One region of the Streptomyces sp. NPDC013317 genome, then DNA from elsewhere that is predicted to be linked to it. Evidence: riboswitches for the same ligand, from Rfam matches in the RefSeq annotation. Region 1 holds a riboswitch; each other region holds the start of a gene.

The links. Region 1 has a riboswitch for cyclic di-AMP ahead of ACZ3IJ_RS18010 (transglycosylase family protein). Riboswitches for the same ligand answer to the same signal wherever they lie in the genome.
Region 2: linked by a shared signal. The riboswitch ahead of ACZ3IJ_RS15540 (M23 family metallopeptidase) and the one ahead of ACZ3IJ_RS18010 (transglycosylase family protein) in region 1 are both predicted to bind cyclic di-AMP.
Region 3: linked by a shared signal. The riboswitch ahead of ACZ3IJ_RS00490 (M23 family metallopeptidase) and the one ahead of ACZ3IJ_RS18010 (transglycosylase family protein) in region 1 are both predicted to bind cyclic di-AMP.
Region 4: linked by a shared signal. The riboswitch ahead of ACZ3IJ_RS11200 (transglycosylase SLT domain-containing protein) and the one ahead of ACZ3IJ_RS18010 (transglycosylase family protein) in region 1 are both predicted to bind cyclic di-AMP.

The regions. Positions count from the first base shown of each region.
Region 1 covers NZ_JBVHDX010000006.1:96,514-100,121, reverse strand. Annotated here, with positions in the region: gene ACZ3IJ_RS18015 (LysM peptidoglycan-binding domain-containing protein) at 1-714, shown strand, start outside; cyclic di-AMP (ydaO/yuaA leader) riboswitch at 974-1,149, shown strand; gene ACZ3IJ_RS18010 (transglycosylase family protein) at 1,153-1,848, shown strand; gene eno (phosphopyruvate hydratase) at 2,191-3,477, shown strand; gene ACZ3IJ_RS18000 (FtsB family cell division protein) at 3,576-3,608, shown strand, end outside.
Region 2 covers NZ_JBVHDX010000004.1:601,313-604,920, forward strand. Annotated here, with positions in the region: gene ACZ3IJ_RS15530 (MerR family transcriptional regulator) at 1-221, shown strand, start outside; gene ACZ3IJ_RS15535 (PP2C family protein-serine/threonine phosphatase) at 674-1,726, shown strand; cyclic di-AMP (ydaO/yuaA leader) riboswitch at 1,939-2,086, shown strand; gene ACZ3IJ_RS15540 (M23 family metallopeptidase) at 2,098-3,183, shown strand; gene ACZ3IJ_RS15545 (PrsW family intramembrane metalloprotease) at 3,367-3,608, opposite strand, start outside.
Region 3 covers NZ_JBVHDX010000001.1:118,899-122,506, reverse strand. Annotated here, with positions in the region: gene ACZ3IJ_RS00495 (GntR family transcriptional regulator) at 1-497, opposite strand, end outside; gene ACZ3IJ_RS00490 (M23 family metallopeptidase) at 669-1,454, opposite strand; cyclic di-AMP (ydaO/yuaA leader) riboswitch at 1,468-1,633, opposite strand; gene ACZ3IJ_RS00485 (M16 family metallopeptidase) at 1,846-3,213, opposite strand; gene ACZ3IJ_RS00480 (M16 family metallopeptidase) at 3,240-3,608, opposite strand, start outside.
Region 4 covers NZ_JBVHDX010000003.1:524,689-528,296, forward strand. Annotated here, with positions in the region: gene ACZ3IJ_RS11195 (phosphocholine-specific phospholipase C) at 1-1,962, shown strand, start outside; cyclic di-AMP (ydaO/yuaA leader) riboswitch at 2,279-2,435, shown strand; gene ACZ3IJ_RS11200 (transglycosylase SLT domain-containing protein) at 2,440-3,306, shown strand; gene ACZ3IJ_RS11205 (phosphoribosyltransferase family protein) at 3,315-3,608, opposite strand, start outside.

The sequences.
Region 1 (3,608 bases):
GGCGACACGCAGTGGGCCACCTGCGCCCCGATCGCCGGTCTGACGAAGGACGGCGCGAAGCCGGACGTCGACCCGGGCCCGGCCGTGAAGCCGGCGGAGCCCACGGGTCCCCTTCCCGAGTCGAACCGGACCGCGGGCATGCCGGCCGGTGACGGGGGGACCTCGCCCGACGCCGACGCCTCCGAGGGCGCCACGCCGGGCAACGGGAAGGGCGACGGGAACGGCGACGAGCAGGGTGAGCCGTCCGCCACTCCCGAGACGTCCACCACTCCCACCGCGCCGAGCACGTCGGCGACGCCGGGTACCGGGAAGCACCGCGGTGACGCAGCTCCGGAGGAATCGGTCATACCGGGCAAGGATGGCGAAAAGGGCCGCCATGCCTTGCCGACTGACACCCCGACAGTCGAGGGGGAGGCCGGCGCGGACGAGGTCAAGCAGGGCGGTAAGGGCAACAAGGACTCTTCGGACAGTTCGGGCAACACTGCTGCCCAGGACATATCCGACGCAATGGGCGAATACACCGTCAAGTCGGGCGACAGTCTCTCCGAGATCGCCCAGCAGAACGAGCTCCCGGGCGGCTGGGGCGCCCTCTACGACGCCAACCGTTCGACGGTGGGTGCCGATCCGAACCTGATCCTCCCTGGCCAGAGCCTCGACCTCGGCCTCGGCTCGACCGCCGGGCAGGCTGCCGACCAGGGTGCTGAACAGGGGTAGTTCGGGATTGTATGTCCGGTTCTGCGCCAGTGAGACATGGGTCTCTTTGTCTCAACTGGCGCGTCCCGTCCGCAAACTCGGCTTCCGTCACCTCTCACCTGCGTAAACACCCTTCGTCCCCTGGCAGGTAGGGGTGAAATGTCCGACCTGGACGTCTTTGAACTTCACCCAGGTCTGTGTCTACGGTCAGGACCGCTCGCCACCGCGGGCCCCGTCGACCGAAACGCCGAATCCTGCCGTCGGCCGATGGGAACAGTCGTCGCGTCAAGCGCCGTAGGCAGGAGCGGGGGACCCAAGGTAAGTGCCGTCCCCGGCCGTTGAGACAGACGGCCGACGGACCGGCTTGGGGTGAAGCCGCGCGCAAGGTCGCGCGGCCGGGCAACTCACATGGCCCGAACCCGACAGCTCACCTCGCAGGCGTCGGTGAGGAGAAGTTCCATGCTGTTTTCCGCCAAGGGCAAACACCGTCGTGCCTCCAAGGCCACCCGCGCCGTCGCTCTCGCCGGCATCGCCGGTGTCGCCGTCGCAGCCCCGCTGATGGCCACCGGGTCCGCCTCGGCCGCCACGGCCTCCGAGTGGGACAAGGTCGCCCAGTGCGAGTCCGGTGGCAACTGGTCCATCAACACCGGCAACGGCTACTACGGCGGCCTGCAGTTCTCGTCCTCCACCTGGGCCGCGTACGGCGGCACCGCCTACGCCGCGACCGCCGACCAGGCCTCGAAGTCGCAGCAGATCACCATCGCCGAGAAGGTCCTGGCCGGTCAGGGCAAGGGTGCCTGGCCGAGCTGCGGCGTCGGCCTCTCCAGCGCCGCCTACACCGGTGGCGCCGCCGAGAGCACGCCGGCCGAGCCGGCCGCCCCGAAGCAGGAGCGTCAGGCCGAGCAGCCGACGACCCGCAGCGAGACCCGGACCGCCCCGAAGAAGGCCGAGTCCAAGAAGACCGTCACCACCCCGACCGGCAAGAAGGTCAAGAAGGGCGACGGCGAGTACAAGGTCGTCGGCGGCGACACCCTGAGCACCATCGCCGCCGCCCACGACGTCAAGGGCGGCTGGGCGAAGCTCTTCGAGCTCAACAAGGACGTCGTCGAGGACGCCGACCTGATCTACCCGGGTCAGCAGCTTCACCTGAAGTGAGCCCCGCGGCTCGCGTGAGTCCGGCGGCTCACGCGGGTCCGACGACCCTCCCGCGGTGACCACCCCGGTCCGGAGCGCTTTTCCCCCGTGCGCTCCGGGCCGGGGTTCCGCGTTCCCTGGAGTCCGGAGCGGAACCCGGAGCGGGTCGAAACGCGGCTCCGCAGAGTTACCGCCGAGTAGTTCTGGGGGCTTTGGCCGGAGATGCGTACCCTCGGGTCCTTTTTCGTCCCAGGGGGCGGGCGCCCGGCGGGCGGGAGCCCCGGAGCCGGTTAGGCTCTTGTCGCAAGGCCAAAGCGACCCTGCACCGCAAGCGTCACATCTAGCGTCACATCCCAGAAGGAGATGCTCGTGCCGTCCATCGACGTCGTCGTAGCCCGGGAAATCCTGGACTCCCGAGGCAACCCCACGGTCGAGGTCGAGGTCGGCCTCGACGACGGCAGCACCGGCCGTGCTGCCGTTCCGTCCGGTGCCTCCACCGGTGCGTTCGAGGCCATTGAGCTCCGTGACGGAGACAAGAACCGCTACCAGGGCAAGGGCGTCGAGAAGGCCGTCCTCGCCGTGATCGAGCAGATCGGCCCGGAGCTCGTCGGCTACGACGCCACCGAGCAGCGCCTCATCGACCAGGCCATGTTCGACCTGGACGCCACGGACAACAAGGCCTCCCTCGGCGCCAACGCCATCCTCGGCGTCTCCCTCGCCGTCGCGCACGCCGCGTCCGAGGCCTCCGACCTTCCGCTCTTCCGCTACCTCGGCGGCCCGAACGCGCACCTGCTGCCCGTTCCGATGATGAACATCCTGAACGGCGGCTCGCACGCCGACTCCAACGTGGACATCCAGGAGTTCATGATCGCGCCGATCGGCGCGGAGTCCTTCTCCGAGGCCCTGCGCTGGGGCACCGAGGTCTACCACACCCTCAAGTCCGTCCTGAAGACCAAGGGCCTGTCCACCGGCCTCGGCGACGAGGGCGGCTTCGCCCCGAACCTGGACTCCAACCGCGAGGCGCTCGACCTCATCCTGGAGGCCATCAAGCAGGCCGGCTACGTCCCGGGCAAGGACATCGCGCTGGCGCTCGACGTCGCCGCGTCCGAGTTCTACAAGGACGGCTCGTACGAGTTCGAGGGCAAGTCCCGCTCGGCCGCCGAGATGACCGAGTACTACGAGGAGCTCGTCTCCGCGTACCCGCTGGTCTCCATCGAGGACCCGCTGTTCGAGGACGACTGGGCCGGCTGGAAGGTCCTCACCGACAAGCTGGGCACCAAGGTCCAGATCGTCGGCGACGACCTCTTCGCCACCAACCCGGAGCGCCTGGCCCGCGGCATCGAGGACGGCGCCGCCAACGCGCTGCTCGTCAAGGTCAACCAGATCGGTTCGCTGACCGAGACCCTGGACGCCGTCGAGCTGGCCCAGCGCAACGGCTTCAAGTGCATGATGTCCCACCGCTCCGGTGAGACCGAGGACGTCACCATCGCCGACCTCGCCGTCGCCACCAACTGCGGCCAGATCAAGACCGGCGCCCCGGCCCGCTCCGAGCGCGTCGCCAAGTACAACCAGCTCCTGCGCATCGAGGAGATCCTCGACGACGCGGCCGTCTACGCCGGTCGCAGCGCCTTCCCGCGCTTCAAGGGCTGATCCCCGAGAACCCTCGGTTACGTCCGTCCCCGCACCCGGTCCCGTACCGTGTGCGGGGACGCACGCGTTACGGGACGACTCAGGGGAGGCGACTGGAGATGGCCGCGAAGGACCGGGACCGGTTCTCGACC
Region 2 (3,608 bases), on a different contig from region 1:
GGGACGGCCTCGCCGCCGACAGCGACGAGGTCCAGGCGATCGCGCGGCGCCACGTCGCGTGGCTGTCGACGACCACGACGCCGACGAAGGAGTACGTGATCGGCCTCGGCCAGATGTACGTCGACGATCCGCGCTTCGGCCGGAACTACGACAAGCACGGCGAGGGCACCGTCCTCCTCGTCCGCGACGCGATGACGGTCTACGCGGAGCGCAACCTCTAGGTCGAGGTAACCCACTTGGGCGAGCGGAGGTCGCCGCACGGCGCGGCGCCCGGCACCCTGGGGAGGGCGCGGTACCGTCCGTCGCCGTGTACGGACCGGGCAGGAGACCACAGGTGGGGCAGGGGCAGGGGAACGGGACCGACGGAAAAGGGACCGGCCACGGGCAGGGAACCGGGGGCGGGAACGGTCAAGGGAACGGTCACGGGAACGGTCACGGGAACGGGAACGGTCACGGGAACGGGACAGGACGCGGGACCGGAACCGGGAACGGGACAGGACGCGGGACCGGAACCGGGAACGGGACAGGACGCGGGACCGGAACCGGGGACGGGACAGGACGCGGGACCGGGAACGGGCAGGCGAGCGGGAACGGGAACGGGCGGCCTCGGCGGCGGGCCGAGCGGACCCGCCGGTTCCTCCGCGCCCTGCCCCCGCTGCTGATCCTCGGTGGTGTGGTCTTCGACCTCTCCACCCCGCCCGCCTACACGGCCGCGCCGATGTTCTCGGCCGCGCCGCTCCTCGCCGCCCCGTTCTTCTCCATGCTCACGACGCTGCTCACGGGCATCGCCGCGGTCCTCGCGAGCGTGGGGCTGCACGTCTACAACGGCACCGCCGGCGAGGTCCCCTCCCTCACGGAGACGCTGACCGTCGTCACCGTCTCCGCCCTCGCCCTGCTGGTGAACCAGGTCGTGCTGCGCAGCGGCGAGCGGCTCGCCTCTGCGCGCGTGATCGCGGAGACCGCGCAGAAGGCCGTCCTGCCGACGCCCGCCGACCGGATCGGCGGGCTCCAGGTCGCCGCCCGGTACGAGGCGGCGCAGGCGGACGCGTTCATCGGCGGCGACCTCTTCGCCGTTCAGGACACGCCGTACGGGGTACGGCTCGTGGTCGGTGACGTCCGGGGCAAGGGGCTCGACGCCGTCGAGGCGGTCGCCGTCGTGATCGGGGCCTTCCGGGAGGCGGCCGAACAGGAGGCCACCCTGGAGGGGGTCGCCCAGCGGCTGGAGCGGGCGCTGGCCCGGGAGGGCACGCGCCGGTCCAGTCTCGACGCCTTCGAGGGGTTCACCACCGCCGTCCTCGCCGAGATCCCGCGTGGCGACGGGCGCGTACGGATGGTGAACCGAGGCCACCCCGAGCCGCTGCTGCTGTACGCGGACGGCGGCCTGGCCCACCTCGAACCGACCGAGCCCGCGCTGCCGCTCGGCATGGGCGAGCTGGCCGCCTGGCCGGACCGGGCCGACGAGGCCCCCTATCCACCGGGCGCCACGCTGCTCCTCTACACCGACGGGCTCTCCGAGGCGCGCGACGCCTCGGGGGCCTTCTACGATCCGGCCGAGCGGCTGGCCGGGCGGATCTTCCCGGGGCCGGACGAGCTGCTCGACGCGCTGGTCGACGACGTCCGCCGGTACACGGGCGGCGGCTCCACGGACGACATGGCGCTGCTCGCGGTGAGCCGTCCGGCGGCGGGCCAGCCGGAGCGGCGCAGGACGATGCCCGTGGTGCCGTGACCATGCGTAGTGGCGAGGTGTCACTGAGATAACAGTTGACGAACCGTCAGTTCAGGAGCCCCGTCATTGGTCCGTACTGAAGCGGGATCAAATCGGTCTGTACCAGCTTAATCGCGCTAATGATCAACGGGAACGGCTTGGAATCCGGCCCTCGTGTCTATTAACGTTCGATAACGCAGCGCGGTCGTCCCAGCCGTCGCCAGAGACGGCACCGTGCGCACGCGCCGAATCCTGAAAAGGAACCGGGGAACCACTACTTGGGGTGAATCGGGCACCGTCGCACCCGTGCGACACCGTCCGTAGGAGACCTTCCTGCTCCGAACCCGTCAGCTAACCCGGTAGGCGAGAAGGAAGGAAAGGAGTACGCCTCCGTGGCGTCCAACACCCCTGCTCCCGAGGGTCTTTCTGACGGGTTCAACGCGTTCGGCGCCCCGGGCGCCGCCGGGACGGACGACGACACGACCACGTGGGGGGAGTGGAACCCCACCGAGGACTCCCTTCGCCAGCAGGCCCGTTCGGGCGGCCGTCACCGTGTCGTGAAGCAGCGCTCCGGCTTCGCCCGCTCCTCCACCGTCCTCGGCGTCGGTGTCATCGCGGCCGTCGGCGCGGGTGGCATGGCGACCGCCAAGGACAGGCCGCCGGTCTCGATATCCCTCCCCGACCTCAACCTGCCGGACGCCTCCGAGCTGCCCGGTGTCGGCGAGCTCATCTCGGGCGAGGACGGCACGGACTCCGGGACGAACAACCCGCAGCCGCTCACGGCCACCCTCGCCCTCCCGGCCGACAGCGCCGAGAAGGCCGCCGGCTCGCCCGCCGCCTCGACGGCGGACGCCGGTGAGGCGCTGCGCGCCCGCATCATGCAGCAGGCCGAGCAGCAGCAGGCCTCCGCCGACGCCGACAAGAAGGCCGCGGCGGAGAAGGCGGCGGCCGAGAAGGCGGCGGCCGAGGCGGCGGCGAAGGCGGACGCGGCGGAGAAGGCCGCGGCCGAGGAGAAGCGGAAGGCCGAGGCGGCCGCCGCCGCGAAGGCCGAGGCGGAGCGCCTGGCCAAGCTCGCCGCGAGCTACGCGCTGCCCACGTCCTCGTACACCCTCACCTCCACGTACGGCCAGTCCGGCTCCATGTGGTCCTCCGGCTACCACACCGGTCTCGACTTCGCGGCGCCCACCGGCACCCCGGTCAAGGCGGTGCACGGCGGCACGATCAAGTCGGCGGGCTGGTCCGGCTCGTACGGCTACCGGATCGTCCTGGAGCTGGAGGACGGTACCGAGGTCTGGTACGCCCACCTGTCCTCGATGACGGCGAGCGTCGGCCAGACCGTGGGCACCGGCGACACCATCGGCCGCGTCGGAGCGACCGGCAACGTGACCGGCCCGCACCTGCACCTCGAGGTCCACACCCCGGGCGGCGCGGGCGTCGACCCGGCGGCCTGGCTGGCGGGCAAGGGCATCTCCGTCTGACCCCGGACGTCCACACGGCTCCGGCGGTCCTGGCGACGTCCCCCCGACGCCAGGGCTGCCGGGACCCCCGGCCCCGGGACCCCCGGGCCCCGGCCCGTCCCCGCAGGTTCCGTCCGTGTGACGGCGCCGGATCCTTCTGAGAGCCCGGCGGCGGCTCCGTCCGTGTACTCGGCGCCGCCCGCCCTAGCTCCGGTACGGGTTGTAGCCGCTGTAGTCGAGGTACTGAGGCGGGGCCCACGCCCGGCCCGTCGCCCGGGCCGCGTAGGTCAGGGCGGGGGAGGCGACCGCCTTGCGCTGCCAGAGGTGGTGGAGCAGCTCCTGCTCGCGCGCGCTGAACTCCGGCCCCGCCGCGCCGCGCTGGGCGCGATGGCGCAGAAAGGCGAGGGTCGTCGCGAACGCCTCGTACTCCCCGACGACCGCCGCGG
Region 3 (3,608 bases), on a different contig from region 1:
GGCTGGGCCGGGAGCTCGATCGCGTACATCCAGTCGATCTTGTGCCGCAGCTGGGTGAGCAGGGCGCTGAGCGCCGGGCTGCCCGAGGCCTGGGCCAGCGTCTCGTGGAACCAGCCGCCGAGCGGGCGCAGGTCCTCCGCCTGGCCCCGCCTGGCCCGCTCCTGCCCCAGCCTGACCAGGCCCCGCAGCACCTTGAGGTGCGCTTCGGTGCGGCGCTGCGCGGCGCGCGCGGCCCCCAGCGGCTCCAGCAGGGACCGGACGTCCAGCAGGTCCGCCGCCTCCTGCTCGGTGGGCTCGGCGACCTGGGCGCCCGCGTGGCGGCGGGTGATCACGAAGCCCTCGGACTCCAGGGTGCGCAGCGCCTCCCGGACGGGGACGCGGGAGACTCCGTAACGGCGGGCGAGCTGCTCCTCCGTCAGCCGGCTGCCGCGCGCGAAGACCCCGGTGACGATGTCGTCCCGGATCGCCGTGCATACAGAGTGCGCGGGAATGCGCATGTTCGACCTCCGCCTTGATCCGCGCGAAACCGGTTCTCCGGCGACTCTATTGCAGCAGGGCTTTGTTTCCGACGGCTCTCAAGGATCCATGGATATGTTTTCGGTCAGCGAAAAGCCCCGGCTCGGTACGAGCCGGGGCTTTTCTGAGAAGCCGGGAAAGACCTCGAACGGTCAGACGTTCACACCACGCGCGCGGAGGTACGCGATCGGGTTGATGTCGGAGCCGTACTCGGCGGTGGTGCGGGCCTCGAAGTGGAGGTGGGGCCCCGTGGAGTTGCCGGTCGAGCCGGAGATGCCTATCTGCTGGCCCGGGGTGACGGACTGGCCGACCCCGACACTGATGGCGGAGAGGTGACCGTACTGGGTGTACGTGCCGTCGTTCATCCGGATGACGACGTTGTTGCCGTACGCACCGCCCCAGCCCGCCTCGACGACGGTGCCGGAGCCGACGGAGACGACCTTGGTGCCGGAGGCGGCGTGGAAGTCGACGCCGGAATGGCTGCCGGAGGACCAGAGCGCACCGCCGGTCTTGTAGCCGGTGCTGACGTACGAGCCGGCCACGGGGAGCTGGAAGGAGTTCAGGCGCTTGCGCTCCGCCTCACGGGCGGCGCGCTCCTTGGCCTCGCGGATCTCCTTGGCGCGGGCCTCGGCCTTGCGCTTCGCCTCGGCCCTGGCACGGGCCTCCGCCTGGCGCTTCGCCTCGGCCTCGGCGGCCTCGCGCTCCTGGGCGGCGGCCTGGGCGTCGATGGTGTCGGCGAGCGAGTCGGCGGCGATGATCTGGGTCAGCCCGGTGTCCTCGACCGAGGGGGCAGCGTCCGCGTCGACGGCGAGTGCCGGGGAGGCGAGGGTTCCGATGACGCCGGTGGTGGCGAGGGTCGCGACGCCGGCGATGCCGGCGGTGCGGCGCGACAGACGACTCGGACCACGATGCTTCCCGGTGGCACGGGTGAACGCCATGTAGGGGCTGTTCCTTTCCTTCCTTCTCGCCTACCGGGTTAGCTGACGGGTTCGGAGCAGGAAGGTCTCCTACGGGCCCCTCCGCACGGGTGCGAAGGCGTCCGATTCACCCCAGGGACTTCGTGTGGGTCCCCGGCTCCCCAGGCTCGCGCCTGACGGGGACTCGGCGATGACTGTCCGATGCCGCGGGTGCGGCGGGTGCAACTGGCGAACAGCCGGATTGACGCTAAGCGGACCGTCTTTCAATCACCAAACAGACACGCCTGTTTGTAAGACATGCCACAGGCCATACAGCCACCGTCCGCAGCAATACGGACAAAGAGGAGGACCCCGACGTACCGTGACGTCGGGGTCCTCCGGTGCCGCCGGACGCGGCGGCACGGCGACTCGATCAGCCGGTGACGACGGTCACTTCGCCGAGGCCGAGGGCGCGTACGGGCTCCTCGATCTCCGACGCGTCACCCACGAGCACGGTGACGAGTCGGTCCACGGGGAAGGCGTTGACGACCGCGGCCGTCGCCTCCACCGTGCCGGTCTCGGCGAGACGCGCGTACAACTGCGCCTGGAAATCGTCCGGAAGGTGCTGCTCGACCTGGTCGGCGAGGGTCGCGGCGACCGAGGCGGCGGTCTCGTACTTGAGCGGCGCCACGCCCACCAGGTTCTGCACGGCCACATCGCGCTCGGCGTCCGTCAGACCTTCCGCGGCGAGGGTGCGCAGCACCTTCCACAGGTCGTCAAGTGCCGGACCGGTGTTGGGGGTGTCGACGGATCCGCTGATGGCGAGCATCGAGGCGCCGTTGCCCTCGCCGTCGGAGCGCAACACCTGGCCGAAGGCACGGACACCGTAGGTGTAGCCCTTCTCCTCGCGCAGGACACGGTCCAGGCGGGAGGTGAGCGTGCCACCGAGGCAGTACGTGCCGAGGACCTGGGCCGGCCAGACACGGTCGTGCCGGTCGGCGCCGACGCGGCCGATCAGCAACTGGGTCTGGACGGCACCCGGGCGGTCGACGATGACCACACGGCCGGTGTCGTCCGCCGTGATCGGCGGGACCGGGCGCGGCTCGGCGGTGTCGCCCGTCCAGGCGCCGAGCGACTCGGCGAGCACCTTGTCCAGGTCCACGTCGGTCAGGTCGCCGACGACGACGGCCGTGGCCGTGGACGGCCGGATGTGCGCGTCGAAGAAGGCACGGACGGCGGCGGCGTCGATCGGCTCCACCGTCTCCTCGGTGCCCTGGCGCGGCCGGGACATGCGCGAGTCCGCCGGGAAGAGCTCCTTGGAGAGCTGCTTGGCCGCCCGGCGGGCCGGGTTGGCCGCCTCGTGCGGGATCTCGTCGAGCCGGTTGCGCACCAGACGCTCGACCTCGGTCTCGAGGAACGCCGGCGCGATCAGGGCCTCGGAGAGCAGCCCGAGCGCCTTGGGCAGCCGGGAGACGGGGACCTCCAGGGAAACTCGTACGCCCGGGTGGTCGGCGTGCGCGTCGAGCGTGGCGCCGCAGCGCTCCAGCTCGGCGGCGAACTCCTCGGCGGTGTGCTGGTCCGTGCCCTCGGAGAGCGCGCGGGCCATGATCGTGGCGACACCGTCGAGGCCCGCGGGCTCGGCCTCCAGCGGTGCGTCGAGGAAGATCTCGACGGCGACGACCTGCTGGCCGGGGCGGTGGCAGCGCAGCACCGTCAGGCCGTTGTCCAGCGCTCCGCGGTCCGGGGCCGGGAAGGCCCAGGGCCGGGCAACCCCCGGCTCCGGCTGCGGGTGGAACGTCATGTTCGTCAAAGACGCGGCAGCGTCGGTCACTGGTCCGCTCCCTCTTCCTCGTCGCTGTCGGCCTGGTCGGCGTCGTTCTGTTCGGTGCCGACCGGCTCGTAGACCAGCACCGCGCGGTTGTCCGGGCGCAGCCGGGCCGCGGCGGCGGCCCGCACCTCCTCGGCGGTGACGTCGAGGACCCGGTTGACGGCGGTCAGGGCGAGCTGCGGGTCGCCGAACAGGACCGCGTAGCGGCAGAGTTCGTCGGCGCGGCCCGCGACCGTGCCGAGCCGGTCCAGCCACTCGCGCTCCAACTGGGCCTGCGCGCGCTCCATCTCCTCGGGCGTCGGGCCCTCGGCGGCGAACCGGGCCAGCTCCTCGTCGACGGCGGCCTCGATCACGGGCACCTCGACCCC
Region 4 (3,608 bases), on a different contig from region 1:
CTGCCCGCGGGCACGGCGTCGGCCGCCGCCACCGCCGCGACCGGCACCATCACCGACGTCAGGCACGTCGTGATCCTCATGCAGGAGAACCGCAGCTTCGACCACTACTTCGGCAGACTCCGCGGCGTCCGGGGCTTCGCCGACCGGGCGGCTGGAAACATCCCCGGCGGCTGGGGCATGTTCAACCAGCCCAACTGGGGCGGGCGTCAGTACCCGTGGAAGCTGAGCGCCACCCCGCCCGCGGGCGGGGTCGACGGGGAGACCCTGGCTCAGTGCAACGGGGACCTGCCGCACAGCTGGACCTCGCAGCACGCGGCGTGGAACAAGGGCCGGATGGACAACTGGGTCACGGGCGTCGGCAACACCCGCACCCTCGGCTACCTCGACCGCGGCGACATCCCGTTCCACTACGCCCTCGCGGACAACTACACCGTCTGCGACGCGTACTTCTGCTCGGCGCTCAGCGCCACGGGACCGAACCGCACCTTCCTCTGGAGCGGCAAGATCGACGCCTCCAGCAAGGACGGCGGCGAGGAGTCCGGGCTCACCTGGGAGACGTACGCCGAGGCGCTCCAGCGGGCCGGTGTGAGCTGGAAGGTCTACCAGAACGCCCAGGACAACTACGGCGACAACGGTCTCGCGTACTTCAAGAAGTTCACCGACGCGCGGCCCGGAAACCCCCTGTACGACCGCGGCATGGGCTCCGTACCGAAGGTCACCGGGTCCACCCCGGACGACATCGCCGCCGCGATCCGCGCCGACGCGGTCGCCGGGACGCTTCCGCAGGTCTCCTGGGTGGTGGCGAGCGAGGCCTTCTCCGAGCACCCCTACGCCCCTCCGGGCGACGGCGCGCACTTCGTCGACCTGGTCTACCGCGCCCTGGCCGCGAACCCCGAGGTCTTCGACTCGACCGTGCTGTTCCTCAACTACGACGAGAACGACGGCTTCTTCGACCACGTGCCGCCGCCGGTCGCCCCGCCGGGCACCGCGGGCGAGTACATCGACGGCGTGCCGATCGGCCTGGGCTTCCGCGTCCCGATGCTCGTCATGTCGCCCTGGACGCGTGGCGGCTGGGTCAGCTCCGAGGTCTTCGACCACACCTCGGTCCTGCGCTTCATGGAGACCTGGACGGCCGCCCTCGGCACCCCGGCGACCTGCCCGAACATCAGCGCCTGGCGGCGGAAGGTCACCGGGGACCTGACGGGAGTCTTCGACTTCGCGCGCCCGGTGTACGGAGTTCCCACCGGCCTCCCCTCCACCGCCAAGGTCATCGGGCAGTCCACCTGCGGCCCGCTGCCGAACCCGGTGCCCCAGGACAACGCCCTGCCCGCACAGGAGACCGGCACCCGGCCGGCGCGCGCCGTGCCGTACCAGGTCAACGGGAACCTCGACCGGTTCGAGTTCGGGGCGGCGGGCAAGATCCTCGCCTGGTTCTCGATGACGAACCAGGGCGCGGAGGCGAAGCGGGCCGCCCACTTCACGATCCACCCGCACCAGCACCGGGACACCGCGGCCTGGCAGTACACCGTGGACCCGGGCGCGACCGCCACGGACTACTTCAACATCGGGCTCGGGTCCGGGTCGGGCAAGTACGACATCTCGATGATGGGCCCCAACCGCTTCCTGAGGCGCTTCATCGGGGACGCGTCCAAGGCCGGCAAGGCGATCGAGGTGGCGGCGCGGTTCGCGACCGAGCCGGGCACCGGGAAGTCGGCGCTCTACCTCAGGCTGACCAACACCTCCCCCGGTCCCGTGACCTTCACGATCCGCTCGAACGCCTACCGCACGGACGGGCCGTGGACGTACACGGTCCCGGCCGGCTCGTCGCGCGAGGACTTCTTCAACGCGGTGGCGTACAGCAACGGCTGGTACGACTTCACGATCACGGCCGACGTGGACGGCACCTGGTCACGCCGCTACACCGGCCACATCGAGACCGGCACACCCAGCGTCACGGGCTGACACACACCACCACTTCCGACAAAAAGGGACACAAGGGCAATTTCATGCCCTTGTGTCCCTTTTCTTGGCTGGGATGAAATTGCCCGTATGACCGTTTTGGGATCACGGGTGACGTGAATCACGCGAAGAGGACGCAACCTATGCGGAGGGGCGCCTTCCCCTTGTGCCGCACGGCAGTTCGGCTCGGCCGTGATCACCTGGAACGCATTTCTGAATTTCCTGTTCATTTCGCATCCATGCCCCACCTTGTTCCGTCCGACATTCCTCGCCTACGGTCACCTCGACCCGGACGGATCGCCGAATCCTGCCACCGTCCGAAAAAGACCAGCCATTCACCCGTCGGCAGGAGCGGGGGACCCAGTTTTTTCGCCGTCCCGGATTTCCGGACCGGCTTGGGGTGTAGCCGCACGCGTGCGGCCGGGCAGCTCCAGCCCGAACCCGACAGCTCACCCCGCAGGCGCCGGAGAGGAATCCCGCATGTCCGCTCACGGTAAGCACCGGCGCCCCAAGCGACGTCCCCTCAGCCGAGGTATCGCCCTCGCGAGCACGGGTGGAGCCGCGCTGGCTCTCCCCCTCGTGGCCACGGCCACCGCGCACGCGGCGCCGAACACGGCCCCGGCCGTCGCGCCCCTCGAGAAGACCGTCTTCAGCAGCCCGGCGAAGATCGCCGAATCGATTCCCACCGCCGGGAATTCCGCTGCCAAGATCTATACCGTCGTCCGCGGCGACTCCCTTTCCGTGATCGCGCACGAACAGAGTGTGCGGGGCGGCTGGAAGGCGCTGTACAAGGCGAACCGCAAGGCCGTCGGTGACAATCCGTCACTTATTCGTCCGGGTCTGGAACTCACGCTGAGCGGGAAGCCCGCGGCCGCGACGAAGCAGCAGAAGGCCCCGGCGCGTACGACGAGCACGGACCGCGCCGACCGCTCGCAGCAGCGCAGTGCCGCGCCCGGCGCCGCATCGGCCAAGACCGTGACCAAGGCCGCCCCGGCCAAGGCCGCGCCGGTCGCCGCCAAGAGCTACACCAACGACCTCGACGGCTGGATCCGCGAGTCGCTCGACGTCCTGCAGAAGTACGGCATCCCCGGTTCGTACGAGGGGATCCACCGCAACATCATGCGTGAGTCCTCGGGCAACCCCCAGGCCATCAACCTCTGGGACTCCAACGCCGTCAAGGGAACCCCGTCCAAGGGCCTCCTGCAGGTGATCGAGCCGACCTTCCTGGCGTACCACGTGCCCGGAACGTCCATGGACCTGTTCGACCCGGTCGCCAACATCACCGCGGCCTGCAACTACGCCGCGGACCGCTACGGCTCCATCGACAACGTCAACGGACCGTACTGACGGACGCCCTAGAAGTGGTCGGCGAACCAGCCCGAGGCCAGTCGGCCGACCTCTTCCAACGTGCCGGGCTCCTCGAAGAGGTGCCCGGCACCGGCGACGACGACGAGCCGGTTCTCGCAGGTGAGCCGCGCCTGGGCCGACTCGTTCAGCTCCTGCACGAGCGGGTCGCGGCCCCCCACGATCAGCAGCGTCGGAGCGCGTACCTGCGCGAGGCGCGCTCCGGCGAGGTCCGGGCGCCCGCCGCGTGAGACGACGGCGGCCACGTCGGAGAGCGGGTCCGCCGCGGCCCAGAGAGCGGCCGC